DNA from 3 places in the Arthrobacter sp. 9E16 genome. Region 1 is predicted to be linked to each of the others. Evidence: predicted binding sites of a transcription regulator. Region 1 holds the regulator's gene; each other region holds the start of a gene.

What was found. The regulator LexA, encoded in region 1, represses DNA repair genes until DNA is damaged. The targets are predictions, from matches to a motif close to TCGAACANNTGTTCGA.
Region 2: CXR00_RS11150 (HNH endonuclease signature motif containing protein) is a predicted target of LexA. The motif match lies at 4,010-4,025, and genes of this name have one in related genera.
Region 3: CXR00_RS10175 (LysM peptidoglycan-binding domain-containing protein) is a predicted target of LexA. The motif match lies at 6,293-6,308, and genes of this name have one in related genera.

Annotation. Positions count from the first base shown of each region.
Region 1 is NZ_PJIU01000003.1:716,882-726,684, forward strand. Features, by position in the region: gene CXR00_RS15535 (ATP-dependent DNA helicase) at 1-1,424, shown strand, start outside; gene lexA (transcriptional repressor LexA) at 1,564-2,394, opposite strand; gene CXR00_RS15545 (LysM peptidoglycan-binding domain-containing protein) at 2,811-3,275, shown strand; gene CXR00_RS15550 (histidinol-phosphate transaminase) at 3,421-4,530, shown strand; gene hisB (imidazoleglycerol-phosphate dehydratase HisB) at 4,624-5,241, shown strand; gene hisH (imidazole glycerol phosphate synthase subunit HisH) at 5,238-5,873, shown strand; gene CXR00_RS18345 (hypothetical protein) at 5,878-6,036, shown strand; gene priA (bifunctional 1-(5-phosphoribosyl)-5-((5-phosphoribosylamino)methylideneamino)imidazole-4-carboxamide isomerase/phosphoribosylanthranilate isomerase PriA) at 6,075-6,824, shown strand; gene CXR00_RS15570 (SseB family protein) at 6,830-7,678, shown strand; gene CXR00_RS15575 (MFS transporter) at 7,714-9,009, shown strand; gene CXR00_RS15580 (GNAT family N-acetyltransferase) at 9,089-9,622, opposite strand; gene CXR00_RS15585 (DUF1992 domain-containing protein) at 9,729-9,803, opposite strand, start outside.
Region 2 is NZ_PJIU01000002.1:939,406-949,208, forward strand. Features, by position in the region: gene fmt (methionyl-tRNA formyltransferase) at 1-577, opposite strand, end outside; gene def (peptide deformylase) at 590-1,171, opposite strand; gene CXR00_RS11110 (cytochrome) at 1,358-2,239, opposite strand; tRNA gene CXR00_RS11115 (tRNA-Val) at 2,418-2,492, opposite strand; tRNA gene CXR00_RS11120 (tRNA-Gly) at 3,091-3,164, shown strand; tRNA gene CXR00_RS11125 (tRNA-Cys) at 3,227-3,300, shown strand; tRNA gene CXR00_RS11130 (tRNA-Val) at 3,324-3,395, shown strand; tRNA gene CXR00_RS11135 (tRNA-Gly) at 3,432-3,505, shown strand; tRNA gene CXR00_RS11140 (tRNA-Val) at 3,550-3,621, shown strand; tRNA gene CXR00_RS11145 (tRNA-Gly) at 3,647-3,720, shown strand; gene CXR00_RS11150 (HNH endonuclease signature motif containing protein) at 4,057-5,622, shown strand; gene CXR00_RS11155 (antitoxin) at 5,734-5,991, shown strand; gene zapE (cell division protein ZapE) at 6,160-7,197, opposite strand; gene CXR00_RS11165 (sulfurtransferase) at 7,478-8,377, shown strand; gene CXR00_RS11170 (SufE family protein) at 8,451-8,915, shown strand; gene ybaK (Cys-tRNA(Pro) deacylase) at 8,972-9,517, shown strand; gene CXR00_RS11180 (S9 family peptidase) at 9,523-9,803, opposite strand, start outside.
Region 3 is NZ_PJIU01000002.1:748,947-758,749, reverse strand. Features, by position in the region: gene hrpB (ATP-dependent helicase HrpB) at 1-1,272, shown strand, start outside; gene CXR00_RS10195 (FUSC family protein) at 1,336-2,397, shown strand; gene CXR00_RS10190 (response regulator transcription factor) at 2,437-3,105, shown strand; gene CXR00_RS10185 (HAMP domain-containing sensor histidine kinase) at 3,120-4,370, shown strand; gene CXR00_RS10180 (hypothetical protein) at 4,471-4,977, shown strand; gene CXR00_RS10175 (LysM peptidoglycan-binding domain-containing protein) at 5,124-6,029, opposite strand; cyclic di-AMP (ydaO/yuaA leader) riboswitch at 6,034-6,184, opposite strand; gene CXR00_RS10170 (hypothetical protein) at 6,421-7,032, opposite strand; gene CXR00_RS10165 (response regulator transcription factor) at 7,245-7,889, opposite strand; gene CXR00_RS10160 (histidine kinase) at 7,877-9,184, opposite strand; gene CXR00_RS10155 (ABC transporter ATP-binding protein) at 9,348-9,803, shown strand, end outside.

The sequences.
Region 1 (9,803 bases):
TCGCCGCTGAGTGCTTCAGCGAGCGTGCCCGTGCACAGGCCGCCGTGGCCGACGTCGTGATCACCAACCATGCGATGCTGGCGATTGCTGCCTTCGAAGGCCTGGCCGTGCTGCCGGACTATGACGTGGTGGTCATTGACGAGGCGCACGAACTGCAGGACCGCGTCACCGGTGCTGTCACCGGCCAGCTCTCCGGCACGGTGATTACTGCCGCTGTTACCGCAGCGCGCAAACACACCTCTGCCAGCGTGGAGGAGCTGGCGCAGGCGGCACGTGCCTTTGAGCAGTCCATGGAGGGTGTTCCCTCCGGCCTGCTGGCCAGCGGGCTGAACGAAGAGCAGGAACAGGCCGTGGGGCGCGTTCGCGAGGCCTGCCGAGTGGCGCTCTCTGATTCCAAGCCCGAGCCCGGGGAAACCGCAGACGGCGGCCGGCAGACGGCCCGTTCACGGCTTATGGCCGTGCTGACTGTCTGCGAGCGGCTGATCTCGGCACCGGCGGCCGGCGAGGTGATTTGGGCGTCCCGGCCCAGTTCCTTCTCCCCGTCGGGAGGTTTTTCACCGCCCGACGAGACCGCCCCCGCCACCCTGAACGTTGCTCCGCTGTCAGTAGCGGGACGGCTGCGTGAAGGATTGTTTGACGGGCACACCGTTGTCCTGACCTCGGCAACCCTGGCGATCGGCTCCGAGTTCGGGCCGGTGGCCGGTGCCCTGGGCCTGTTGGGTCCGGGTGCACCGTCCTGGACCGGAACCGACGTCGGCAGTCCCTTCGATTACCCGCGCCAGGGGATTCTGTATGTGGCCAAGGACCTGCCCAAGCCGGAGCGGGGTACCTCCGAGGCTCAGCTGAATGAAATCGAAGCGCTGCTTAAGGCCTCCAACGGCGGCGCGCTGGGCTTATTCTCCTCCCGGCGAGCGGCCGAAGATGCCGCCGATGCCATGCGCACCCGGGTGGATTTCCCCATCCTGTGCCAGGGGGAATCTTCCATGTCTTCACTGGTCAAGCAGTTCTCTGAAGAGCCGGACACCTGCCTCTTCGGCACCATGTCGCTATGGCAGGGCGTGGACGTTCCCGGAGCCGCGTGCCGGCTTGTCCTCATCGACCGCATCCCGTTTCCCCGTCCCGATGACCCGCTGATGACCGCCCGCACCCGAGCAGTGGCCAAGGCCGGAGGCAACGGGTTCATGTCCGTGGCGGCGACCCATGCCGCCGTGCGTCTGGCACAGGGCGCCGGGCGCCTGATTCGTGCGGCGGGGGACCGCGGTGTGGTGGCTGTCCTGGACTCCCGGCTGGCCACGGCCCGGTATGGGGGCTTCCTGCGCGCAGCGCTGCCGCCGTTCTGGTCCACCACGGACCGCTCCGTGGTGCTCTCCGTTTTGGGCCGGCTCGCAGAGCAGTCGGCAGCCGAGGAGCTGTCGGCGGGATAGGCGGGCTGCGGGGGCAACCGCGGCACTCTGCGGCCCAGTGAGGCCGGGCAGCAAAGACATGGACATGCAAATGGCGGCCGGAATATTTCCGGCCGCCATTTGCGTGCTTTCCGCTGCAGGGATCCCGCCGGGACATCGGCTAAAGAGCGCGCATCACCGAGACAACTTTGCCCATGATGACGGCGTGATCGCCCACAATGGGCTCGTACCGCGTGTTCTGCGGCAGCAGCCAGGTGTGGCCGTTGCGCTGCCGGAAGGTCTTGACCGTGGCTTCATCGTCGAGGAGGGCAGCCACAATGTCACCGTTCTCAGCTGTCGGCTGGCGGCGCACAACCACCCAGTCACCGTCGCAGATGGCGGCATCAACCATGGAGTCTCCCGAAACCTTCAGCATGAAAAGGTCACCGTGTCCCACCAGCTGACGGGGCAGCGGCATGATGTCCTCCACCACCTGCTCCGCAAGGATGGGTCCGCCGGCGGCGATGCGGCCGACCAGCGGCACCATGGCGGTATCAACGGAGGTGGCAAGCTCGGTTACCGAGGCCAGCGCCGGGGTTGAGCCTGCGCCCTCTTCATGCTGGTCTCCGGTGCGCCCCGCAGCGCCGGCTGAAGGGCTGTTGTCCGTGCCGGAGCCGGGGCGTCCCGGCCCCTCTTCGGCTGCCGTACCGGAGGACCCGTCACGGAGCATCAGGGGAATGAGGATTTCCATGGCGCGGGGGCGCTTCGGATCACGGCGGATGTAGCCGAGCTTCTCCAGCTGCATGAGCTGGTGGGTCACGCTGGACAGGCTGGCCAGGCCAACCGTGTCGCCGATTTCGCGCATGGTGGGCGGATAGCCGTTGGTGCTCACGGACCGCTGAATCATCTCCAGGACGGTCTTCTGCCTGGGGGTGAGCCCTTTGGCGCGCGCACGGGTGCCTGTGGCAGCTGGTTTGTTGGTGCTGTCTTCGGAAGCAGTCCTGCGGGCCACGTCGGGTTCCCTTCGGGTCAGCTGGTCCCGGCAATGCCGGGGCTGGTCGGTAAATGTCTAATCGGTACAAGCCGGGACGTATTGGCCGTGCAAGCCGTTCCGGCGGTTATGTCAGAGGCAGCTGATTCAGTGATCCTGAGGAACCGCTCCGACGCCTGGGCTTCGAGTCGATCCGCAGAACCCGTTGAAGGTTCCCTCTTGTCCTCAACGTTAAGCGAGCAGTGCGGTGTTTTCAAACATTTGTTCGAGCGAGTCTCGACTTTATTAGTAGATAAGTGCTAGAAATAACTCAGCAGAAATCGAACATACTTTCGACAGCCGCCCTCAGCGGAGGTTCGGGTAAGTCGATCAGCTTCCAATCGTTCGAATATGGCTTCGGGTATTTCCTGCAGCCATCGAACCGGAAAGGCGTTGCAATGACAACCCAAACAGTCCCGACAGCTCGAACAGCTGATTCGAGTCATACAGCTGCTTCAATCCATACAGCTGCGTCAAAAACAGCTGCGTCAAACACATCTCCCTCACAGCACCTCGATTCCCGGCCTTCAAATCCTTCCCTGCCGGTCAAGGCGAACTCGCTGCACCTGACTCGCAGGGGCCGTCTGGTTTTCATCGGCCTCCCGCTGATGCTCGCCGCAGCGGCTGCGCTCATTGTGCTGGGTTTCTTCACTGCTCCCGCCATGGCCTCCAGCGGGGGGCCGGACGTGACAAGAACCGTCCAGGTCAGTGTGGCTGCGGGTGAGTCCCTGTGGGGCCTGGCGCAGGAGTTCGCTCCTGAGCGTGACCCGCGGGATGTCATGGAAGACATCATGGAACTCAACAACCTGACTGAATCCCGCCTCATCGTTGGTGCTCAGCTTTACATCCCCGTTGAACGCTGAGCCGGCAACAACGCTGAGCCGCAACACCTCAGGACGAAACACCCAGAGCCAAACAAGTCAGTGCTCAACAACGCGGGACGTAACAAGGCAGGGCGTGCAGCCCGCAGATTCTTCCCGCTCCGCCTTCGAGTCTTAAGCTGTACAGGTGACTGAACAGCTGGCGAGACTCAACCGACTTCCTCTGCGCGATGACCTCCGCGGACTGACGCCCTATGGCGCACCCCAGTTGGATGTGCCCATCCTGCTGAATGTCAACGAGAATACGCATGGCCTGCCGAAATCCGTGCGGGAGGCGATTGCGATCTCTGTGGAGCGGGCCGTGGCCGGACTGAACCGCTACCCGGACCGGGAATTCACGGAACTGCGGGACCGGCTTGCCGCTTACCTCGGCCACGGACTGACCTCCGAAAATATCTGGGCCGGGAACGGCTCGAACGAGGTCCTGCAGCAGATTCTCCAGGCGTTCGGCGGTCCCGGACGGACGGCCATGAGTTTCCCTCCCACTTATTCCATGTATCCGCTGCTCGCCAGCGGCACCGGCACCCGCTACGTCACGGGACACCGAAGCGACGACTTCGGGCTTACGGCTGAGTCAGCTGCAGAACAGGTTCGCGCCGAGGCGCCGAACATCGTCTTCCTTTGCACTCCGAACAACCCCACCGGCACAGCACTTTCACTGGATGTTGTGGAGGCCGTCTACGAGGCGGGGGCCGCGTCAGAGGCCATCGTGATCGTGGATGAGGCCTACGGCGAGTTCTTCCATGCCGGCACTCCGAGCGCCCTGGAACTGCTGCCGGGACGCGAGCGCCTGATCGTCTCACGCACCATGAGCAAAGCCTTTGCGCTCGCCGGAGCCCGGATCGGCTACATGGCAGCCGCCCCCGAGGTTACCGATGCCCTCCGCCTGGTGCGGCTGCCGTACCACCTGTCCGCCATCACGCAGGCCACCGCCAACGCTGCGCTGGAACACGCAGATGCTTTGCTGGCCAACGTTGAGGACATCAAGGTTCAGCGCGACCGCATTGTCTCCGAGCTGCAGGATCTGGGTCTGAAGCCCGCCCCCTCAGACGCGAACTTCGTCTTTTTCGGCGGAATGGAGGATCCCCGGGCCGTCTGGGAAGGCCTGCTGGAGGCAGGCGTCCTGGTGCGCGACGTCGGGATCCCCGGCCATCTGCGTGTCACCGCCGGCACGGAACCGGAGACCAGCGCCTTCCTCGCCCGCCTCCGCGAACTGCTGGCCGCCGGCATCCGGTAACTGGGCCGGGCGCCCGCGCTGCCGCGGCCGGAACAGCACCGGCCGGCAGACACTAAACTGTTAGCAGAGACCATCTTCTTTCAAAGGAAAACCATGACCGTGGAAACCACCACCGGCCGCACAGCCCGCCTCGAACGGGTTACCAGTGAATCGTCAGTGGTAGTGGAGCTGGACCTGGATGGAACCGGCCAGTCCAACATCAGCACGTCCGTGCCGTTCTATGACCACATGCTGACAGCCCTGGCCAAGCATTCCCTGATGGATCTCACGGTCCAGGCGACCGGGGACACTCACATTGATGTCCACCACACCGTCGAGGACATCGCCATCAGCATCGGCGAGGCGCTGAAGACGGCGCTGGGCAACAAGGCTGGGATCCGGCGCTTCGGCGAAGCAACGGTTCCACTGGATGAGGCACTGGCCAATGCAGTGGTGGACATCTCCGGTCGGCCCTATCTCGTGCACACGGGGGAGCCGGCAGGACAGGAATACCACCTGATCGGCGGGCACTTCACCGGCTCGCTTACCCGCCATGTCTTTGAAGCGATCACCCTGCACGCCCAGATCTGCCTGCACATGACCGTCCTCGGAGGACGCGACCCCCACCACATCGTGGAGGCCCAGTTCAAGGCCTTCGCCCGGGCGCTGCGTGCTGCCGTGGAATCGGATCCCCGCGTCGAGGGCATCCCCTCCACCAAGGGTGCCCTGTGAGCCGCAATGTCACAGTCCTGGACTATGGCTCCGGAAACATCCGGTCAGCTGTCCGCGCCCTGGAACATGTGGGAGCCAATGTCACCCTGAGCTCCAAATCCGCCGACGTCCTGAACGCCGACGGGCTGCTGGTGCCCGGCGTCGGCGCCTTTGCCGCGGTGATGCAGGGCCTGAAAGAGGTTGACGCGCTGCGCCTGATTGGTCGCCGCATTGCCGGCGGACGTCCCGTGATGGGCATCTGCGTAGGCCTTCAGGTCCTCTTCGACGAGGGCGTGGAGCACGGCGTGCGGACTCCCGGAATGGGGGAGTGGCCCGGAGTCGTGGAACGCCTGGACGCCGAAGTGGTGCCGCACATGGGGTGGAACACCGTGGAGCCGCCGGCTGGTTCCGAGCTTTTCGCCGGCATCGAGGATGAGCGTTTCTACTTTGTGCACAGCTACGGCGTGCAGAAGTGGGACTTCGACGTGACCCAGCCCGCCATGCGCGCACCCCAGGTCACCTGGTCCGAGCACGGCAGCCGCTTCATTGCCGCTGTGGAGAACGGTCCGCTGACCGCAACACAGTTCCATCCGGAAAAGTCCGGTGACGCCGGTGCGGCGCTGCTGGAAAACTGGCTGAAGACGCTGGGTTAGGGCTATGTGGAGCGTCATCCTGATGGGCCTTGCCGGAATTCTGATCGGCGGCGCCATTTCCTTCCGCCGCCAGGGCATGTCCAAAATCATCACCATTAGTTTCTGGGTCCTTGCGGGAATGTCCCTGCTCGGCGCCTACCTCCTGATCGACAGCAGCGTCTGACCAATCGCCGCTGCCGGAATTCCCACGGAAAGCAAAACATGTCACTTGTTGAAACACCCGTCCTTGAACTTCTGCCCGCCGTTGACGTAGCTGACGGCCAGGCCGTCCGCCTGGTTCAGGGTGAAGCCGGCAGCGAAACCAGCTACGGTGATCCGCTCGATGCGGCCATGGCCTGGCAGAACGACGGCGCCGCCTGGGTTCATTTGGTGGACCTCGACGCAGCCTTCGGCCGCGGCTCCAACCTGCCCCTGCTCAAACGCGTTGTTGACCAGCTGGACATCAAGGTGGAGCTGTCCGGCGGCATCCGCGACGACGCGTCCCTGGACATGGCCCTGGAACTGGGCGCCAGCCGCGTCAATCTGGGCACCGCCGCACTGGAAAACCCGGAGTGGACCGCCAGTGCCATTGCCCGCTACGGCGAGGCCATCGCCGTCGGCCTCGATGTCCGCGGCACCACCCTGGCAGCCCGCGGCTGGACCAAGGAAGGCGGCGACCTGTGGGAGGTCCTGGCCCGTCTGGAAGACGCCGGCTGCCCGCGCTACGTAGTCACCGACGTCACCAAGGACGGAACCCTGCGCGGACCGAACCTTGAACTCCTGCGCGAGGTGCTGCAGCGCACCGACCGCCCCGTGGTCGCCTCAGGTGGCATCTCGTCCCTGGATGACCTGGCCGCTCTGCGCGAACTTGTTCCCCTGGGCCTGGAAGGCACGATTGTGGGCAAGGCCCTCTATGCAGGCGCCTTCACCCTGCCGCAGGCCTTCGACATCGCCGGCCATCCGGAGCGCTAGGACCCATGGCTGAGCGCGCCCTTCCCGGCCACATTGCCGCCGCCCTCGCCGGGGCAGGCGGTCCGGCCGATTCCGCCGGGCAGTCCTGGGCCGGCCGGGACCTCTCCGGCGACGGCAACCCGCTCCATAATTTCGACGCCGACGACGGCAGCGCCGATGCCGGCTACCTCGCAGCGCTGGCTGCGCTGGAGGACGGCAGCGGCACCGAAGCACAGGTGGTGGCCACGCTGGCCACCGCCCGGGTGTTTGTCCCCATTGTCGCCAGCCTGGCCGAGGAAGCGGAATCCGATCACGGCCTGGTTGCGGACAAGGAAGCAGACATGGCTTTGGTCACGCTGACGGCGCCGGACGGACGCAAGGCCCTGCCGGTGTTCACGTCCGTTCCCGCGCTGCAGAACTGGCATCCGAAGGCCCGTCCTGTTGCTGTGTATGCCGCCCGTGCGGCGCTCTCAGCCGTATCGGAGGAGGCGCAGCTGCTGGTGGTGGACCCCGGCGCGGACATTACCTTCGTGGTGCGCCGCCCGGCCATGTGGGCCCTGGCCCGGCAGCGGGACTGGACTCCGTCCTACGCGGACCAGGAAGTCGCCCGGGCCGTGTCTGCTGCGGTCGACGTCGAACCGTCCGTTACCGGAGTTGAGCTTGTCCAGGCCCCGGCAACGGCGACCCGGTCGGCGCGCGGAACGGTCATCGCCGGAGGCGGTGCCGGTCCTGAGCTTAGAATGGTTCTTCACCTGGCACCGGGACTGGATGCGCAGGCGGTGCAGGGCATCGCCGGATTGCTGCAGCAACGGCTCGCTGCCGATCCTTTGTTTGTTGAGCGCGTGGATTCCCTGGAACTCAAGATCACGCGCTGACCCGTTGGGCGGGGGACCGCCGGAAGAGAAGTGCTGTGAATTTTGCCTCCTACGGGGAGCTGCTCCGTGTCGCCCCGATCCGCCGGCTGCTGCTGGTTGGAATGATTGCCCGGTTCCCGCACTCGGCGGCCGGAGTGCTGCTGACCCTGCACGTGGTCATGACCATGGACATGGGATATGCCAAGGCCGGCGCCGTAGCTGCCGTGGTCACGGTGGGCATCGCCTTCGGCGCCCCGTGGCGCGGCCGCCGGGTGGACAATGTGGGCCTGCGCCGGGCCCTGATTCCCTCCGTCATTTCCGAGGCGGTCATCTGGTCCATCGCTCCGCACGCCAGCTATGAGTGGCTGCTGGTGCTGGCACTGATCGGCGGCGTCTTCACGCTTCCGGTCTTCAGCGTGGTGCGGCAGTCCCTGGGCGTGATGGCAACGGGAGAGCAGCGCCGAACGGCCTTTGCCCTGGACTCCATCGCCACCGAGCTTGTCTTCATGGGCGGACCGGCACTGGGCGCCATCCTGGCCACCTCGCTCTCCTCCGTGGTGGGACTGACCCTGGTGGGAATTTCGACGTCGCTCGCCGGCCTGCTCCTGATCTGGTTCAACCCGCCCACCCGGTCCGAGAATCCGCAGAAGGCCGCCACCGAGGTCCAGGAGCGGGAAGCCGCCAACGCTGCCGTCGTGGCTGCCGCTCCCGCGCACCTGGCAGAGGCCTCTTCGGAGCTTCAGCCGCTGGCGGTGCTGAGCCGGCGGGCGCGGCTGCGCTCGGGTTTCTCCTGGTTCACGCTCAGCGTGGCCGTGGTTTTTGCCGTGGCGGTGGGCGCGGGACTGCTGCTGTCCAGCTCCGACGTCGGCATCGTGGCCCTGGTGGAATCCTCCGGCAACCCGCAGGAAGTGGGAATCGTCTTTGCCGCCTGGTGCGCCGCATCCGTGGTGGGCGGGCTGATCTACGGGGGAATGCGCCGGCGGATCTCGCCGATGCTGCTCCTGCTGGCGATGGCCGTTCTGACTCTTCCCATGGCCCTGGCCACGGACACGATCAGTTTGGCGCTGCTGTCCATTCCGGCCGGGCTGCTCTGCGCTCCGGTGCTGTCCTCCGCGTCCGAACGTGTGGCCGATCTGGTTTCTGAAGAGCGCCGGGGTGAAGCCATGGGCTGGTATGGATCCGCGCTGACGTCCGGCACGGCTCTCGGCGCCCCGCTGGCCGGCGCGGCCATTGACATTGTGGGTCCGTGGGCAGGCTTTGCCTTCGCCGGGGTCTCTGCGTCGCTGCTGGTGCTGGTCACCCTGACCGTACGAAAGTTCAGCCGGCGCGGCGAGCGGCTCTCAGCGGTGTGACCTTCGGGGGAGCTGCACGGCAGCCTCGGAAGCAAATCCCCAGTACCCGGCGGGTCATCAAACTTTCGGGCGGGTGCAGTTAACCGCCGGTGTTCAGACGCGAATAGACAGCCACGTCCATGCGCCGATTCCCCACCGGCAGTGCGGCGCGCAGGACACCGTCCAGGGCGAAGCCCAGCCGCTTGGCCACTGCCGTACTCCGCTGGTTGTCGGCAACCGTTCGGATTTCCACCCGGAGCATGCCGGCTTTCCGGGCGTGCTCCAGCAGTGCCCGGCAGGAACGGGTCACGGCGCCCCTGCCTTCATGGTCCGCGTGGATCCAATAGCCCAGCTCCGCGGTTTTCAGGTAGGAGTTGAGCCGCACGGACGCGGCGCCGATCAGCGAGTCCCCACAAATAATTACGGCGGGAAGTACGGTTCCGGCAACGAAGTCCGCAAGCTGTGCGCGGGTGAAATCCACCGACCCTGACAGGGTCTGTTCCTCATGAGCCCAGGGTTCCCAGGGCTGGAGCCGGTCCAGGTTTCGAAGCGTCAGCTGATGCATCTCCTCGGCCGTGTCCAGGGTGCGCAGTCCTAGGGAAAAGCCGCCGCCGATGTCATGGATAAATTGCATGAGGTACATCCTGCCGCGTCGGCCGGCGGACGGAGCGGACATTTCCCTAGCGTGTCCACTGCCGGCTTGAGCGAATCCAGCGGCGCCCTTTCGGTGCGTTCAGAGGTCAGGCATTGCCCTGCGGGCCGCGCAACCGGCCGCGCAACCGTCCACCCATACGGTGCACCCAGCCGCGGAAGCC
Region 2 (9,803 bases), on a different contig from region 1:
ACTGCGGTACGGCGTGTGCCGCGCCGGTTTCGATAGCACTGAGCGTCTGTGCGAGCAGCACGGCGCCACTGTGCGAGAGCCGTTCCAGCAGCGCGCCGCTGGTGTCCTCCGGTGACAGGGTTTCGGTCAGCTGCCCGTACACGGGGCCGGTATCCAGCCCCTTTTCCAGCAGGAACGTCGAAGCCCCGGTGACATCGTCGCCGTTGATGACGGCGTGCTGCACGGGGGCGGCGCCGCGCCAGGCGGGAAGCAGGGAAAAGTGCAGATTGATCCAGCCGTGTTCGGGGATGGTCAGTGCACGTTCGGGAATGAGTCCGCCGTAGGCAACGATGGCGGCAACATCCGGATTGGCGGCGCGGATGGCGGCCACGGCGTCGTCGTCGATCTTGGCCGCCCGGATCACCGGCAGGCCCAGTTCCTCGGCCCGGGCAGCAACAGGCGACGGCGTGAGGGTGCGTTTGCGCCCCAGCGGTGCGTCGGGGCGGGTGAGCACGGCAACGACGTCGAAGCCGGCTTCCAGCAGGGCGTTCAGGGAGGGGACGGCGACGGCGGGAGTTCCGGCAAAAAGTACGCGCATGGTCACGGGCTGCTAGGCCTGTCCGCCGTTGCCGAAGGATGCTCCGGCGCCGAAGGCCGAACCGACTGTCTGGGCGCGCTCCGCCGTCGTGCGTCCGGCAATGGCGTCATAGTCTGCCTGGCGGATGGCGCGAAGTGCCTTCTTGCGGTTTTCGCCTTCGAGCCGGTCAATGTAGAGCACGCCGTCCAAATGGTCGGTTTCATGCTGGAAAGCGCGGGCGAGCATGCCCTCGCCTTCGAGCGTCACGGGATTGCCGTCCTTGTCCACACCGGTGACGCGGGTCCAGCGGCTGCGCGAAACGGGATAGCCCAGTCCGGGAATGGAGAGGCAGCCCTCCATCTGGTCTTCCTGGCGGTCATCGCTCAGCTCCAGGACGGGATTGACAACGTGCCCGGACTGGCCGTCAATCCGGTAGGTGAACACCCGGAGGCTGACACCCACCTGGGGCGCGGCAAGGCCGGCGCCGTCAACATCCTTCATGGTTTCTTCCATGTCGGCGACGAGCTTGGCCAGCTCCGGTCCGAAGTCCGTGACCTCCTCAGCGCGGGTCCTCAGGACGGGGTCGCCGATAATCCGGATGTTCAGGATTGCCATCTAGGTTTCGTTCCTTACTGTTACTGCGCATCTGCTAACTGATTGTTGCCCGGAACCAGTCTAGTTGCGCCGGGCGCGTTGCGGCTCCCCCGCGCAACCAGGCGCGGGGGCACGAAGGCACAATGGGTACCCGGTGTGTGTCTGCTGAGGTGCTGCACCCCTTGGCTATACCCCTGCCCCGCTCGCTTAGGTGGACGAAGTTTGGGGAGACCGGACCGCGTGTGCCCCGACCGGCGGCGGCGCAATCGGCAGGAGCGCGCGGCCCGCGCCCGCGACGTCGTACGAGGTTTGCCAAAGCCGGCGCAGCGCACAGAACTTGAACCAGTGCTGCGGAAGGACAGCGGGGTTGGCGCGCATGGGCCGCACTTCAGTTTGCCCGACGGCGACACCGAGCAACAGCGGATCCTCGCCGTAGGCCCACGGCTCCCAGACGCCCTTGCCCGCGTCCACCAGGGATTCCTTCGCCTTCATGCCGGCCACCAGCTGCATGACAACCTTGTCATCCAGCGGTTTGACCTGTCCGTCGCGGTCCGTGTTCTTCGTCTTGTAGTCAATGAGGCAGAGCCGGCCGTTGATGCGCGCCACCAGATCAAGGGTGCCCGCGTAGCCGAGTTCGTCATTCCAGACGGTGATTTCCGGTGCCAGCGGCTCCACCTGGTACAGGTCCCACCACTCATCGAAACGGTCGGCGAACTGATGCTCGCCGTGTTCCAGCAGCGCCGTGCGTGCCGCTTCGAGCTCATGGGGAAGGTCCAGGGCGCGCAGGGAAACCTGCTCACAGTAATAGTGCACGCGCGTTCCGCGTTCAGCCGCCTGGTCCCGGTAACGCTCCGAAGCTCGCGAGGCCTCCTTGACGAGGGAGCGCAGCGCGCCGGGGTTGCCGAGGCTTGCGGGGAGCTTGGGATCCTTCACTACAGCAGTGGCAGCCATGTGGCTGTGCCAGCCGTCCAGCGAGGTGGAACCCTGCGCGATCACGGTAGTGATGGACGGTACCGTAGGCGGTTCGGAGAGGGACCGGGAGTACATCCGCCCGAATTCTGTTGAATGTGCCAGAGCTGGTTCAGTCATATCTTCAGTTTGCCATCTCGCACTGACAGAGTTTGCGGGACCCTCCGCAGGAGCAGGAACCGCACTCCGGGTCCGGATTCAGAGCGACGTCCGACCCACTGCCCCCCGGCCATAAAGCGTCCGCATACAACGCGTCCACATACAACAATGGAGGCCCCTGGGGACCTCCATTGTTATTTGGTGGGCGATACTGGGTTCGAACCAGTGACCTCTTCGGTGTGAACGAAGCGCGCTACCACTGCGCCAATCGCCCCCAAGCCGCGTGTTGTTTTCACAACCGCAACGTCTAAAGATGCTAGCCCAGATCGGAGCTGGCGCCAAACCGGCACTCGGTGGCCAGACAACGACGGCGCTTGATGCGGGCAAGGTTACTCCGTTCCCCCGGCGCAGAACGTGTACCCTCCCCCGGGATCCCCCAATGCGAGGGCACCGGCGGCCGCCCTGGCCCAGGCGACCTTAGTCCACACAGATCTGCGTCACGTACCCGCGGAGATCTTCGTCCCGCACACTGCGGGCCGGCGTTCCGTAGCTTCGGACATCCGCCGGTACCGATGATGACGCCCGAAAAGCGCCGTCGTCGTACTGCCGTACGGGGGCAGGCCGCCCCCCCCCCCCCCTACTCACCCGCTAACGCCAGTCTCTGCCGGAGCATTCGATGGCCACACACCATCCACCCATAGCCCCCACCTGCGATAACGCCGTGAATCGGATCCGGGCGCTGCAACCACATAAAACCGGCCCGATTGGACGAACTCCAAATAGTCCTATAGAGTTTTTCTTCGTTGGAAAGCGGGAGTTCGCCGCGAAAAGCGAAAGCGATTCGAGGTCTAATACTCCCACTTTTACAGCATGCGGACGTAGCTCAGCTGGCTAGAGCACCACCTTGCCAAGGTGGATGTCGCGGGTTCGAATCCCGTCGTCCGCTCGCAAGTCCCTGTACAAACCGGTTGATTCTAACTGGTCGGCCTATGCTTACGCAGCGGTCACGGTGGGGTGGCCGAGAGGCGAGGCAGCGGCCTGCAAAGCCGTATACGCGGGTTCGAATCCCGTCCCCACCTCCACAGAGGACTTGCAAGCCCTTTGGGCGCGATTGGCGCAGCGGTAGCGCGCTTCCCTGACACGGAAGAGGTCACTGGTTCGATCCCAGTATCGCGCACTACAGTTTGGCGTTTTGGCGCACAACTGTGTTTTTGCGGACGTAGCTCAGCTGGCTAGAGCACCACCTTGCCAAGGTGGATGTCGCGGGTTCGAATCCCGTCGTCCGCTCTCTTGACTGCATCGAATCTTCTTTGGGAGATTTGGTGCTTCAAGCGCGATTGGCGCAGCGGTAGCGCGCTTCCCTGACACGGAAGAGGTCACTGGTTCGATCCCAGTATCGCGCACGGACAACTTCGGTTGTCTTGATTTGCGGACGTAGCTCAGCTGGCTAGAGCACCACCTTGCCAAGGTGGATGTCGCGGGTTCGAATCCCGTCGTCCGCTCGCACAGTTGCTCTACGGAGCGGTGTTTGAAGGAGCAGGCCATTGAATTGGTCTGCTCCTTCTGCGTTTAAGCTGTTGGGTTTCCCCCTTGATGGCGGCAGCGGATTTGTACAGTCGGCACGACGACGGCCCTGGCTCGGGATGCGACCGCAGCTTTCCGGCCGTCCTGGTTACTCCCCCTGTCCTGCTCATCCGGTTCCCTCCCCTGGCGATCCCGCCCTCCTTCCACGGCCCTATCCTCCTCCACAGATGCCGATCGACGCTCCGTGGCCGCCTCTTTTCCACAAACTCGAATATGTGTTCGAAGGTGCGGACTGATACTGAGAATCTTGGTCTATGGAAGAGGATCTGAAAGACCGCACCACAGGAGCTGCATCTGCTGCCCCGGAGGACCAAGCACAGACCTGGTCAGGCCCAGGTGAGACCCACCCCTCCTTTTCGGCAGGCCAGGCAAGCCGGCCGATCCCGGCACTGAGCAGTCTGGTTCCCGCTGCGCAGCGTATTGTCCGCGATCTCGACGAACGGATTCCCTTCCTGTCATCAGCGGAACTGGTCACCGTCGCGTCTGACGTTGAGTCACTGTCACGACTTGTCGACCATCTTCAGATCGTCGCCGCCGCTGCCCTCGAACGCGCACGGATATCATCCGTCACAACTGATTCATGGGCCCTCCCGTCCGGGCAAGTCCAGCAGGAATTCAAGAACACGGCAGAGTACCTGCGTCACCGCCTTCGGATCAGTCGGCGAGAAGCCTGGAGGCGCATTCGCCTGGGTTCTTCGCTCACTTCCTCAACAAGCATTTCCGGGGAAACCCTCGAGCCGGAGTTACCGGTGGTGGCCGAATGGGCCGGGCAGGGCCTGTTGGCAGGCGAAGCTGCACAAGTGATCAGCATGGCTATGAAGCGCGTACAGGGCTGCGGAACCCGTGAGGATCGTGCGGCCATGGAGGCAGCATTGACTGACGTGGCAGCCAGCCAGGACCAGGACGTTCTCAACGTAGTGGCCCAAGCCTGGATCAATCATCTCGATCCCGACGGAACAGAGCCGTCCGAGCAGCAAAAAGCCGAGTTGCAGGGATTGTTTATCCGCCGGAGATACCGCGGGCTGCACCGAATAGACATATTTGCCACAGAGGACCAATTTGAAACCCTTATGACAGCGCTGGCGCCGGAGGCCAATCCGCGAGTCGACGCCGCCAAGGCCGCTGAGGGCTCCTGCATGGACCTGGAAGGCAAGCGACGTGCAGTCCCGGCTGATCCCCGCAGCTACCCGCAGAAGCGCCTGGACGGACTTGTAAGCTCGTGCCGGTTGGCTCTGTTGTCCGGCAGGCTTCCCGCCAGCGGGGGATCCAAACCGCAGGTCTTGGCTGTCATTGCCTACGACCAGCTAAGCGACCGCTTGACGGCCGCCGGGGCGGGAAGCTCCAAGGCCGCCGGGAAAAATCCGGATAGAACTCCCGAAAACGGAATGCTGGCGTTCGCCGGACCTGTTCCGGCTCGTCAGATACGCCGCATCGCCTGCGACGCGGACATCATCCCCGTAGTCCTTAGCGGTGAGGGCCGCGTTCTGGACGTTGGTGCCGCGGCCCGCTACTTTCCGCCGCATCTTCGGAAGGCACTGATTGCCAGAGACCGCGGATGTGCTTTCCCAGGCTGCACCGCGCCTGCCCCATGGTGCGAGGCACACCACATCGAATATCACTCTCATGGCGGAGCCACGAGCACGGACAACGGCGTCCTGCTGTGCGGGTTCCACCACCACCTCATCCACCGGGAGAAATGGCGGGTGGGGGTCCGGCGCGGTGTCCCCGGGTTCGTGCCACCCACCTATGTGGATCCCTATCAAGCTCCCCTCAGAAACACCTACTTTCATCCGCTCCGGCCACCACGGTCAAGTGCATGAAACAGAATCCAAAAAATCAGAAAGCCCCACTCCTTGGTCCTTATAGTCAGCGGGCTTATCATTGACGGTGAACGGGAAACGTATGGTTTCCCCTGCGAAAGGAGGTGGTCCGTGTCTATATTTGACGGGCTCAAGGGCAAGGCCGGAGAGCTGAAGGGCAAGGCTACCGAGCTTGTGGGTGAAAACGCCGACAAGATCAAGGGCGGCATCGGTCACGCGGGGAAATTCGTCGACGAGAAGACCGGCGGGAAGTACTCGGACAAGATCGACGGCTTCCAGAGCAAGGCCTCGGAAGCGGTAGACAAGGTCGACCGCAATCAGGGGCCCGCCACGGGAACCGAACCCGGACCGACTCCTCCGGCCGTATAAGCTTCAGAGCACGACAAAAAAGGACCTGGCTCCGCCTCTTTCGGCGGGACCAGGTCCTTCGTCTTTATGGAGCAGTCTCCGGGCTCCCGGCGGCCGGAGTTTTCCTGCCGGCCGGGTGTCCTTCCAGCCGGCAGGGATTCTTCAGGCAGGAATTCTTCAGGCCGGCAGCTAAGCAGCTTCTCCGGTCTGCCCTTCGCGCGCCAGCGCCGTAAGCCGCGAAACCGCACGGAAGTACTTCTTCATATATCCGCCGTTCATCATTTCCTCGGTGAAGAGCTGATCAAACGGAACACCACTGGCGAGGATCGGAACATCCTTGTCGTACAGCCGGTCAGCCAGCACCACAAAACGCAGGGCCACGGACTGCTCGGTGATGGTGGTGACGTTGTGCCAGGCAACAGCGTCCACCCCGTCGATGAGCTGACGGTAGCGGCTCGGGTGGACGGTGGAGAGGTGGTTGATGAGGGTGGCGAATTCGTCGTCGGCAACAATTTTGCCGCTGAACTCTTCAGCCACCCGGTCGTTAAGGTCAGCCTCACTCACGGGGTCTGGAGACTGGGGCAGTCCGCGGTGGCGGTAGTCTTCACCGTCAATGCGCACGACGTCGAACTGGTCGGCAAGGACCTGGATCTCACGCTGGAAATCGACCGCAGCGAAACGCCCCTCACCGAGAGAACCGGGCAGGGTGTTGGACGTAGCGGCAAGCTTGACGCCGGCGTCGGCCAGTTCCCGCATCAGGCGGGACATCAGGACCGTGTCCCCCGGATCATCGAGTTCGAATTCATCGATGCAGACGAGCTTGTACTCGCTCAGGGCTTCAACGGTTTTGCGGAACGAGAGGGCCCCCACCAGGTTCGTGTACTCCACGAAGGTTCCAAAAGCTTTTGGCCCCTCAACGGCGTGCCACAGTGAGGCCAGCAGGTGTGTTTTGCCGACACCGAAACCGCCGTCGAGGTAGAAACCGGCCTTGGAGTCAGGCTTTCTTGCACCAAAGAGCTTGCGCAGGCCGGTGGGTTCGGGCACGTCGACGGCGACGGCGAAGTCCCGCATGGCGCTGACGGCCTTGGCCTGTGACGGCTGCGCGGGGTCAGGACGGTAGCTGTCGAAGGAAACTTCACCGAACCGGGGCGAGGGGAAAAAACCCTTCAGAAGTTCGTCGGTCGAGACCTGGGGAGTCCGCTCTGCAAGGTGCTCCACTTGTGCCACTGTGCGCAATTTCCGTCCATCCGATGTTATTAGCCGTCATATTGGGTCCCACGGTAATGCGGCCAGTGGTACCAAGCCCGCCGCCGGCAAAATGCCGCCGTTGCAACGATACGCCAACAGGGCGTCTTCGGCCGTTACAGACCCCCTGTTTCGGCGGCCGGCAAGACGCCGGTCCAGCTGCAGGAAGTTTTCGTCCGCCCATATCGTTAGGCTAGAGGTAAGCCCGTGCCGCCGCTTTCGCGTCCGGCAGCAATCATTTAATCCGAAAGAGGCCGCGCGCATGTCGATTGCCCCTGACACCGCTTCCAAGTTTTCCGAATATGCCCATCCCGAGCGCCTTGTTTCCACGCAGTGGCTGGCCGAGAACTTGGACGCCGCCGGCTTGGTGGTCCTTGAATCCAACGAGGACATCCTGCTGTATGAAACGGGCCATATCCCGGGCGCACGGAAAATCGACTGGCACACCGACCTCAACGATGCCGATACGCGTGATTTCGTCGACGGCGAAGCGTTCGCGAAGCTGATGTCCCGCAAGGGCATCACCCGTGACTCCACCGTGGTGATTTACGGGGACAAGAGCAACTGGTGGGCCGCCTACGCGCTGTGGGTCTTCACCCTCTTTGGCCATGAGGATGTCCGGCTGCTCGACGGCGGCCGGGATAAGTGGGTTGCCGAAGGCCGCCCCATGACCACTGACAAGGTGGTTGTTGACACCACGGATTACCCGGTGGTGGAACGCAACGACGAGAAGATCCGTGCCTTCCTGCCCGACGTCGTCGGCCACCTGGGCAAAGGGCCGCTGATCGATGTGCGCTCCCCCGCCGAATACACGGGCGAACGTACCCACATGCCCGATTACATGGATGAGGGTGCCATGAAGGGCGGCCACATCCCCACCGCAAAGTCGGTGCCGTGGGGCAAGGCTGCCGCCGAAGACGGAACCTTCCGCACGCGCGAAGAACTGGAGGCGCTTTACAAGGAAGGTGCCGGGCTGAAGGAGGGCGATGACGTCGTGGCCTACTGCCGCATCGGTGAGCGTTCCAGCCACACGTGGTTTGTGCTGAAGCACCTGCTTGGATTCGACTCCGTCCGCAACTACGACGGTTCCTGGACCGAGTGGGGCAACGCAGTACGCGTCCCCATCGCCCGCGGCGAAGAGCCCGGCAGCGCTCCCCGCTGATCCGTCCTCACCCCGCTGATCCGTCCTCACCCCGCTGATCCCACCCCTTAGAACGCAGAGAGATTAACACCCCATGAGCGTCACCCCCGAAACCGCCGTCCCGGATCAGCTTGCTGAGATTGTTGACGACTTCCAGGCCCTTGAGGAAGCTGAGCGGCTGGAGCTGCTGCTGGAATTCTCCCGCAGCCTCCCGGAGCTTCCCGCCGAAATCGCCGACAGGCCGGAGCTGATGGAACAGGTTGTCGAGTGCCAGTCGCCGGTGTTTCTCAGCCTTGACGTGGACGACTCCCCTGACCATTTGGTGTCCCTGTTCTTCAAGGCACCGCCGGAGGCTCCCACCACCCGGGGCTTCGCCAGTGTGCTCTATGAGGGCCTGAATGGTCTGCCCGCGCAGCAGATTCTGGCCGTCCCGGCGGATGTTCCTGACCGTCTTGGCCTCACTCGCGCCATCACACCGCTGCGCATGCGCGGCATGTCAGCCATGCTGGGACGTATCAAGCGCCGTCTGGCCGAGCACGAAAAACTGAACCAGGGGTAGCCGGCCCGCCGGCACCACTCGCCAGCAGCGCGGTTCGCACAGGAAAGGCCGGAGACATGGCAGGCAATCGGGACAAGCACTCGGGCAAGCACCCGGATAAACACGCGGGCAATCATCCGGGCAAGGGCGCGACGCCGGCCACGCGGCTGCTGGACGAAGCCAAAGTTCCGTACACGGTCCGCCACTATGAGCATGACGACGGAGCCCCCTCCTATGGTTTGGAAGCAGCGGAGAAACTGGAGCTGCCGCCGGAGGCCGTTTACAAAACGCTGATGGTGGATCTGGGCGGCCGGCTGGGCGTTGCCATGGTTCCGGTTGCCCAGAACCTCGACCTGAAGAAGTTCGCCGCGCTGATGGGTGCGCGCAAAGCCGTAATGGCAGACCGGCACGAGGCGGAGAGGCGCACCGGCTACGTGGTGGGAGGAATTTCGCCGCTGGGGCAGAAACGACCCTCTCCAGCGGGAATCGACAACCGCGTGGAACTGCTGGACACCGTTTATGTTTCCGGCGGACGGCGTGGACTGCAGATCGGGCTCTCGCCCTTTGACCTCATCCGGCTCACCTCCGCCCTCACGGCGCCCATAGCGGCTACGCCGGCGTAAGGCTCTTAACCCCGTTCCTCCGCACGGCGCACAGCCGGATGCCGGGTACGGCCCAGGATGTTGTTGAGCCATACCGACACGGTGGTTTCCCAGCGCTCGGGATCCACGTTGTACTCCTTGGTGTGGCCGGCCTTGGAAAAGCGCTCAAACGTGACCACTCCGGGATTCTTCTCGGCCAGCTCCGCAGACGGGCCGCAGGGAACAAACTCGTCGTCCTCGCTGTGCAGAATCAGTGTGGGAATCCGGAGCTCGTCCGCCCGGGAAACCCAGTCCATGCTCTTGAGGT
Region 3 (9,803 bases), on a different contig from region 1:
CTGGCAGGAATACCAGCCGATCCCCGCTTGGCGCGGGCCCTGCTGGACGGATCCGGTGTTGTTGGCGTTCGCACGGCGGCAGAGACCGTGGCCCTGGTTTCCGGAGACCACCGCGCTCCGGGCGCCGACCTCACGCGCCTTCTCACCGCCCTGCGCTCGGGACGGGACCCCGGGGAGAGACGCTGGTCGGAGGATGTGCGGCGCATGGAGTCCATCGCCCGGCGTGACGCCCGGCGTGAAGAAGCAGCGCGCCGTGAAGAATCTCTTGATGTGGCAGCCACCGACGCCGTTGGCTTCGTGATCGGGCTCGCGTTTCCGGACCGCATCGCCCGCCGGGTGCCCGGAGAAGGACCTGAGCGCTATCTGCTCTCCTCCGGGACACGTGCCGGCTTGCCGGCCGGAAGCCCGCTGACAGGCCATGAATGGCTGGCAGTTGCCGAAGTGACCCGCGCCCAAGGCCGGGATGCGGCGGGAACGGGAGCCGTGATCCGTTCCGCCGCTCCGTTGAGCGAGGAAGCTGCTGCCTCCGCGGCACGGCATCTGCTCACGGACACGGTGGAGGCACGCTTTGTGTCCGGCCGCGTCACGGCGCGGCGGGAACGCAGGCTGGGAGCGATCGTGTTGTCCTCAACGCCCGTCCGCCCGTCGGCCGAGGAAGGGAAACCGGCAGTGGCACGTGCCCTGGCATCGGAGGGCCTCGGAGTCATCGGGTTTTCTCCCGCCGCGGATTCCCTCCGCCGCCGCATGGCCCTGATCCGCCGGGAGCTGGGGGAGCCGTGGCCGGATGTTTCGGAGCCGGCGCTGCTGGCCAGGCTGGAGGACTGGCTGGCACCGGAACTGAACGCCCTGGCCGCCGGTGCCTCCGTGAACGGCATCGATCTCACCGAGCCGCTGCGCCGGCTGCTGCCCTGGCCCGAGGCCTCACAGTTGGCCGAGCTTGCACCGGAGCGGCTCGCCGTTCCCAGCGGCTCCCATGTGCGGATCACTTATCCGGACCCCGACGACGACGGCCGCCCGGTGGTGGCAGTCAAACTGCAGGAGTGCTTCGGCTGGGCAGAAACCCCGCGGCTGGTGAATGGCAGGGTGCCGGTGCTGTTCCACCTGCTCTCACCGGCACGCCAGCCCCTTGCCGTAACGGATGACCTGGCCTCATTCTGGGCCGGGCCTTATCAGCAGGTCCGGGCGCAGATGCGCGGCAGATATCCCAAACATCCCTGGCCCGAGGATCCCTGGTCGGCGAAGGCCACGGCAAAAACGAAGGCAAGGATGTAGCTGCGACGGGTATCACGTGGGTGACTCCGCGGCTGCGGTCGAGTCCGCTCATAGGCTGGTTGGGTGGCAATTCGAGATTTCCTGGCGGTCCCGGCAGGCCGTGGCCACCGATTTCCGGCAGTTCGGGTAGCCGCTGGCCTTCTGGTTCCGTTGCTGGTACTGATTCTGCTCGGCCGCACGGACCTGACCATGTGCGCCATCTTCGGTTCGCTGACCGGAGTCTTTGGCCGCAGTGAACCCCACTGGCGCCGGCTCCGGCATCAATCACAGTCCGGGGTACTCATGATCCTGACCGTGGTCGCAGGCGTCTGGATGTCCCTGGCCGGACGAGGCGACTGGGAAGTCGTTGCGGCCGCGACAGTCATCGCCGGCATCATTTCCGTTGCCGCCGACTATCTGCGGGTCCGGCCCGCCGGGCCGTTCACTTATATTTTTGCTTTCACCGCAACTGCCGCTGCCCCCTTTACGGGAGCCGTAAGTGAAGCTGCCCTGGCCGCGGGAGGCGGCGCGGCGACGGCAGTGGTCCTGGGCATCGCCGGCCGGGCCCACGCGCGCCGCCACAGCCCGCTCCTGCACCGACCGTCCGTGCCGCCGCCGGATTGGCGGGCGATCCTGCAGCATTCGGGCAGATACGTCACCGCTGTGGCGGCGGCCGGTTCCCTTGCCGTACTGGTTGGACCCGGACACAGCTACTGGGCGATGCTGGCGGCGTGCGCCCCGATTGCTGCCGTGAACGCGGCACGTGCTCCGCTGCGGGCGGCACATTTCATCCTGGGAACCTACGCCGGAGTGCTGCTCTCGGCACTGCTGCTCCAGCCGGACTGGACCCCGGTGCAGCTGGCCGTCCTGCTGACCCTGCTGCAGTTTGCCGGTGAGATCTACGTGATCCGGCACTATGCGCTGGCCATGGTGTTCCTGACCCCTGTGGCCCTGCTGATGGGCGGCTTTGTGTCCACTCAGCCGGTCTGGGAACTGACCATTGACCGGGCGGTGGAAACCACCATCGGCGCGGTGGTCGCCGTCGTCGTCGTCCTGCTCACCACGCGCCAAAAGGGAACGCAGGCGCCCTCCACAGCGAACGATTCTGCAGCAATCGAGGGCCACGGGTACCCAAACCCGAGCTGACCCCGGGCCCGCCGGGCGCCCGGCCAATAGACTTTCGGCATGACGGACCGACCCCGGATTCTCGTCGTGGAAGATGACCGGCAGCTGTCCCGGATGCTGGCGGACCTCCTGGAATCGGAGGGCTACGCCGTGACCCTGGCTTTTGACGGGCAGCGCGCACTCCACGAGGGCCTGACCCACCCCTTCGACGTTCTGCTCCTGGACCGCGGGCTGCCCGCCATCGAGGGACTGGATGTGCTGTCGCGGCTCCGCAGCCGCGGGATCCTGACACCGGCCCTGGTCCTGTCCGCCCTGGGCAACCCCGCGGACCGCGTCGAGGGGCTGGACCGCGGAGCCGAAGACTACCTGGCGAAACCCTTTGACATTGACGAGCTGCTGGCCCGCCTTCGGGCACTGCGGCGCCGGAACATCGCACGGGTTCCCGTGCTGTCCGTGCCCGGCGGAGTCTTCGACACCGCGGGCCGCACGGTAACCACCGACGAGGGGGAAGTGGTGGTGCTCTCGGACCGGGAGAGTGCGCTGCTGGAACACCTGGCCCGCCGGCCCGGTCAGGTGTTTCCGCGGGCTGACCTGCTGAACGCAGTCTTTCCGGAAGCGGACGACGACGGGGTGGTGGACACATATGTGCATTACCTTCGGCGCAAGCTGGGCAGGCAGGCAGTGCTGACGGTGCGGGGAATCGGTTATCGGCTCGGTGCCGGGTCATGAGGGTTCGGCGGCCGTTGAGCGGGAAACCGCGCAGCTTGGAGGACACTGAACTGCGGCGGGCCGCGCTGCGGCTGGCGGTACAGTTCACGGCACTGACCGTGGTGCTGCTGGGTTTGGCCGGCGTTCTCGTGTACGGACTCGTGTCCGCCCAGACCCGGAGCGCTGCGGAGCAAACCCTCATTTCGGCTGTGGAGTCCGACTCTCCGCGGGAAGCTCCGCTGGGTGTTTTTTTGGCCGTGTACGACGACGGCCGGTTGGCCGTGTCCCGCAACATGCCCTCGGGTCTGCCGGACGAAGAGGCGCTGGCTGAAGTAACAAGAACCGGGGAGTCCCGCCGGGACACGGTAACCGCCGGGGACCGCAGCTATGAAGTCCTCACTGCCCGCCGCGGCGGCGATGTGGTGCAGGCTGCCGTCGACACACGGGAGGCCACTGAACAGCTGCGCCGCCTGGCTCTGGCGCTGGTGGTGTCGGTCCTGGCGGCGGGGGTTGCCGCCGGTGCGCTTTCGGCCTGGGCGGCACGGGCCGCCATGCGGCCGATGGCCGAAGCCCTGGCCCTGCAGCGGCGCTTTGTCGCCGATGCCAGCCATGAATTGAGGACACCGCTCACACTCCTGAGCATGCGCGCACAGATGCTGCGCCGTCGGCTGGCTGCGGAAACGGATGCGCCGAAGTCCATCGAGGAAGCCGTCCACGCTGCCGACGAGGTGGTGGATGACACCAAGGTGCTTAACGGAATCCTCGAAGATTTGCTGATGTCTGCTGATCCCCGCCAATCGGGACCGTTGGAGGAGGTAAACCTGGTGTCGCTGGCCGGCTCCACCGTCAACTCCCTGGAACCCGCGGCTCATCGGCGGGGATTGACTCTGGAACTTGAAGCCCCCGAGCCGCAGGTGCTGGTGCGCGGCGGACAGTTCGCGCTGCAGCGGGTGTTCACTGCGCTCGGCGCCAACGCCTTGGACTATGCCCGTTCACGGGTGCGGTTCTCGGTTCGAAAAAGCGGCGGAGAAGCGGTCATTCGTGTGTCCGACGACGGACCTGGCTTTCCGCCCGGTTTCAGCCGGCACGCCTTCGAACGGTTTGCCTCGGCCCGCGACAGGGCAGAAGAAGCGCCGGGACCACGGCATTACGGTCTGGGACTGGCCCTCGTGGCGGAAATTGCGGCACGGTACGGCGGCAGCGTCCGGGCCCTGCCGGCGGTGAATGGGTCCGGAGGTGTGCTGGAAGTGCGGCTTCCGGCAGCCCGGGAGCATTCCCCGTTCTGAGCAGCAGAAACCCGAGAGCCGTGGAAGTCTAAGAATCCTCGAAGAATCAGCTCCGAAAATAGTTGTGTAGGTAAACCACTATTGGAGGTGAGTAAACACAATGGCTTTCCGGGACAAGGTCAGGGGCCCGCTCGGCTGGATTCTTGGTGTCGTGGGAGGTCTGGCACTGCTGGCTGGTGCCTTCTTTGCCGGACTGGCCACTGGTGACAACAGCGTTGACCAGGAACAGGCGTCAGTGACCGAACAGCAGGAAAACCAGCAGGACCCGGACACGGACCAAGACTCTGATTCCAAGCCGGAAAAGGGTATGCCTGACGGTGACCACAAGATGCGTGGCGACGACAGTGAAGCCCAGGGCGACGGACAGGAGCCGGGGAACGGAGACAAGAAGGGTGTCGAGGAAGGCACCGACGACGGAACCACCGACGACGGCACCACAGAGGATGCACCGGAACGCGGGCACGCCGGGCGCCATCACGATGGCAAGTTCGACGATGGCACCCCGGATGAAGACCGCCCGGCCAGGGACCGACACAGCGATGGTGACCACCATGAAGACGGTGGGAACGATGAAAACGAAAACACTGAGAACGAGCCCGCGGCCTGACTTTTCAGTCCACCGGCGCACCCCAACCGGGTGCGTGCCCTAACCAAAAAGAGAACGCCCGGCCACTTGGCCGGGCGTTCTCTTACCTTTATCGAGGCGCAGGTCCGTTCGCTTCCTGCGCCCCATTAGGAGCTACTGCTGCGTGATTACGCTACGCGGTAGTAGACAGCGCCGGAACCGACGTTGGCGCTCTGCTGGACAGTCTGGTTGCCGTTCCATCCGCTGTGGATGGCCTGGCCGTCACCAACGTAGATGGCGATGTGGGCAAGGCCCATGCCGCCGTCGGCGTAGTAGATGATGTCGCCGGGCTGGGGGTCAGAAACCGGGGTTCCGTAAGCAGCCAGCTGTGCCGGTGCCAGGTCGCCCACCGAGTGGCCGGCTGCCCGGAGGGCAACCTCCACCAGGACGGTGCAGTCCTGGGCGGCGCCCATCTGGGCGTAGGCGGAGTTCAGCATGATGGAGTTCGTGCCGGTGACAGCTGCACCCGTGGAAGCAGCCGGGGTCACGGAGGACGCCGGGGTGCTGAAGGTGCTGAAGTCGGCTGCGGCCGGGCTGGCTTCAGCCGGTGCGGTGTAGGCGGCCTCAGCCGGTGCGGCGTAGGCAGCTTCGGCGGGTGCGGCGTAGGCAGCTTCAGCTACCTCAGCAACAGCGCCTCCGGCATACGTGATGACGTCACCGGGGTAGATGATGGATTCCAGCGAAAGGCCGTTCAGGGCCAGGACGTTGTCCAGGCTGACGCCGTAGGTGGCTGAAATTGCACTCAGGGTGTCGCCCGACTGGACAACGTGAGTTGACGCGGTGGAGACTGCGGCGGGTGCCGGAGTTTCCACGGGTGCGGCGACAGCCGCAGGAGCGCTGTAAGACTCGGTTGAGTCGTTGGCGATGACGCCTGCCGAGGCGGGGCCGGCCATGCTCAGCACCAGGCCGGAGCCTGCCGCCATGACTGCAGCGGCGCTGCCCACGGTGCGGGCCTTGCTGCTTGCGGTGTTTGCGATTGCGGCCAACAGTCCGATATTTCCGGCACGGTGGCGTCCACGAGTATTGTTCAACATTAGAGTTACCTCTCCCGATACCTGCGAGGTGAGCTGTCGGATGCGGATGGGAGTCATCCGGTCCGCCGAAGAAACCTCGGCTGACTTAACCCCAAGGATTCAAGGAACCCGTAAGTGGTTCCCCCGCCTCTGCCGAAGTGTGAAATCTGTGGACCTTGACCAGCGGCAGAGCTAGGTAACAAGTCAAGGGCGCCGTTTCAGGTAACGGCTTGGCATCAACAGTACAAGCGGATTACGGGAAGATAACTATTTAGTAACGAAGGTCGCACAGGCGTGTGAGTGGCGCCGCTGTGTGGTATGGGTGGTCGGTGGCACAATAGGCCGCCGAGCCCCCGGAAACCGGGGGATAGGGCGAGCGGGCGGATCCCCGCGATCAGCCCGCAGGGGAGCGTTAGGCGGGTGAATCCGTCTGGCGCTCGAGCGTGGCGGAGGTCAACTCCCCGAATCCGTGCACCAGGTCACCGGGTGCAAGCCGGAGCCCGCGGGCCACACCGGAACCCTTCAGCACTGAACCGCGCTTCTCGGCCGGCAGCGAGGCATGGTCCCCGCCGTCGGCCAGCACCACTGACTCTGCACGGACGGCGCCAACGATCTGCGATCCGGAGCCAAGCACTGACCTTCCCGTCACGACGGCACCGTGGGTGAGCCGGGCGCGGTCGCCCACTGCAACAGCATCCGACCGGCCCGCCGTGAGCTGGACGCCGCCCGGCCCCAGGGTGATTTCGGAGCCAAGCAGAAGCATTCCGCCGTCCTCCGCAGACAGGAAAGTGCCCGGATAGAAGATGTTCCGGTCTCCAATGACGCAGAAACTCTGTTCGTCGACGGCAATAACGGTTCCGGGATAAAACACATTACCCTCGCCCAGCTGTGCTTTGCGGGAAATCAGTGTGGATGAAGGGTCCAGGATCTTCTGGGTGGCACAGAGCTGCAGGATTTCCGCGACGGTGAGGTAACCGAATTCTTGGCGAATACTGTCGGGATCGTTCCCTTGAAGCTCTGGCATATTCATCTCTTCCTCGTCATCTTGCCGGACCGGGTATGCATCAACCGGGACCGGGGCACTCTTTAGCCTACCTGTCCTGTTAGCTGTGCAGCAGCGGACTGGAGGGAAGGATCAGCGGAACAGTCCGATGACACGTTTGTCCAGAGTGCAGGCGGGGTGCACAGGAGAAAAAATGCTTGGGTCGGCAAATGCTTTCCGTAAATCCCAGGCAATTAGGACCGAAGGTACGCCAATGTGGCCAGAACCCGGCGGTGGCCGCTGTCGGACGGAGAAAGACCGAGTTTCGCGAAGATATTGCCGATGTGCTTGCTGACGGCGGTTTCGGAAACGGAAATGGCCTGGGCAATGGCAGTGTTGCCGAGTCCTTCGGCCACCAGCCCCAGCACTTGGAACTCCCGCGGAGTCAGCGACCTCACCGGGTCCTGCGTGCCGCGGCGGCTGAAGAGCTGGGCAATGACTTCCGGGTCCATCACCGTTCCGCCGGCCAGGACACGCCTCAGGCCGTCCACGAAATCGCCCACCTTGCCCACACGTTCCTTCAGCAGGTAGCCCACGCCCTGCGCACCGGAGGCCAGGAGCCGGCTAGCATATCTGTCCTCCACATAGGAGGACAGGACCAGGACCGGAAAGTCCGGTACCCGCGAACGCATCTCCAGCGCGGCGCGCAGCCCCTCATTAGTGAACGACGGCGGCATCCGGACATCGAGGACCGCCCCGTCCGCGCTCCCCGGCTCAAAGGCAGCGAGCAGGTCCTCAGCGTTGTCGGCCGAGCCGACCACCTCGAAACCCTCGCCCTTCAGCAACAGCTCCAGTCCGGCGCGCAGAAGGGCATCATCTTCGGCGATCAGAAGGCGCATGGCAGTTCCACCCTTAGCTCGGTTGGTCCGCCCTGCGGACTGTTGAGGATCAGCTTGCCGCCAAAAGCGGAGGCCCGGCGGGCAATTCCCGCCAGCCCGGTGCCCCTGCCGGCCCCGGGGCCGGGACCGGTGCTGGCGCCGGGCACTGCACCATACGCCGGAACTGCAGCCCCGCCGTCGCCGTCGTCGCTCACCCGGATCACCAGTACATCTTCGCGCGGTATGGCCTCCGTGCGCAGGACCACGTCGATTCGCGACGCATTCGAATGCTTCGCCGCATTGGTTAGCGCCTCGGCCAGCACAAAGTAAGCAGCTGATTCCACAGCCGCAGGAGCGCGCAGCAGGCCGTGCACGTCCAGGGAACACGGAATGGGAGAGCGGCTGGTCAGTGCTGAAGCAGCTCCGCCCAGGCCCAGCTCATCAAGGATGGGCGGGTAGATATCGTGCACGGCCTCGCGCAGGCCGGCCAGTGCCTCGGTGGCGGCGTCCTGGGCGCGGCTGATGAACGGCGCTGCGGCGGCGGGATCGCTCTCCGCTGCGCGCTGGGCCAGCCCGAGCATCATCACCACGCCCACCAGCCGGTTCTGGGCGCCGTCGTGCAGTTCCCTTTCGATTCGGCGCAACTCAGCGGCATGGGCGGTCAGAGCGCTGGCGCGGGCAGCGGAGAGATCCTGGATCCTGCGGGAGAGCTCGTCATACCGGCGGGGCGAAAGAATGGCCAGCGTCCCGCCGCTGAGCCGCCGCGCCAGCCACGGAGGCAGCAGCCACGCTGCATATCCGTAGATCAGGCCCAGCAGGACGGTGGCTCCTGCCGCAGGCCAGCTGGTCACCGGAAAGGCCAGCTCAAGCGGCGTCGCCGGGGGAAACAGCACCCATAACGGCGCCGCGAATACGTAGAGCACCGCGGCCAGCGGCAGCGCCACGGCCAGGCAGCCGGACAGCAGGGCGAAAGCCCCGTGGAACAACAGCCAGGACACGTCGCGCTTCGTTTCGGGCGCACTCACCAGCACCGCCAGCTCCCCGAAGGTGTATCTGTCCTCCAGCCGGCGGCGGTCAAAGGGCACGACGGCACAGCTGTAGGCGGCCGCACGGGCCTGCGCCCGGGACGCCAGCAGGTTCAGGGCTGCCAAAAGGCGGGGAACGGGATACAAGCCCACGCCCAGGGGCAGGAACGGAAGCAGGACGACGGCGGCTACAAGGACTCCCAGTGAAGCGGGCCAGGACATCGCCTCACGCAGGAGGAAACGAACGGCGCTCAGACGGGTCTCCAGGCTGGCACGGGCAGGAAGCTTCACCTGCTCGATTATGCCCTGCTCCGGTTCCAGCGGGGGTATAGCCAGCTATACCTCCGATTGGGGTGCTGGCTGTATCGGACCGGGAACACCTTCTCCGTAGCGTCGTAGACAGCGAAAACGCAGCGGCAACCGGCCGCTGGACCCCGAACGAAGGATCATTCCCATGTACACCGATGCCAGTGAAGTCCCCGGACCGGTTGCTCTGCGGCTGGAGAGAGTGTCCAAGAGCTACCGCACCGGAAACGCCCGCGTTCCGGCCCTGCGTGAGGTCTCCCTGTCGGTGCCGGCCGGAACCTTTACCGCCGTCATGGGACCCTCCGGTTCCGGCAAGAGCACGCTGCTGCAGTGCGCCGCCGGACTGGACACCCCGGACAGCGGACGGGTGCTGCTGGGATCCACTGACATGTCCCGCCTGCGCAGGAGGGCCTTGCCGGCTTTCCGCCGCGACCACGTCGGGTTTGTGTTCCAGTCCTACAACCTGCTGCCCCAGCTTTCCGTCGTCCGCAACGTGACCCTGCCGCTGCTGCTGGGCGGGCGCAGCGTGGAACGGGATTGGCTCAAGTACGTTCTGGAAGCTGTGGGACTGGCCGGGCTCGATGAGCGGAAGCCGCAGGAACTG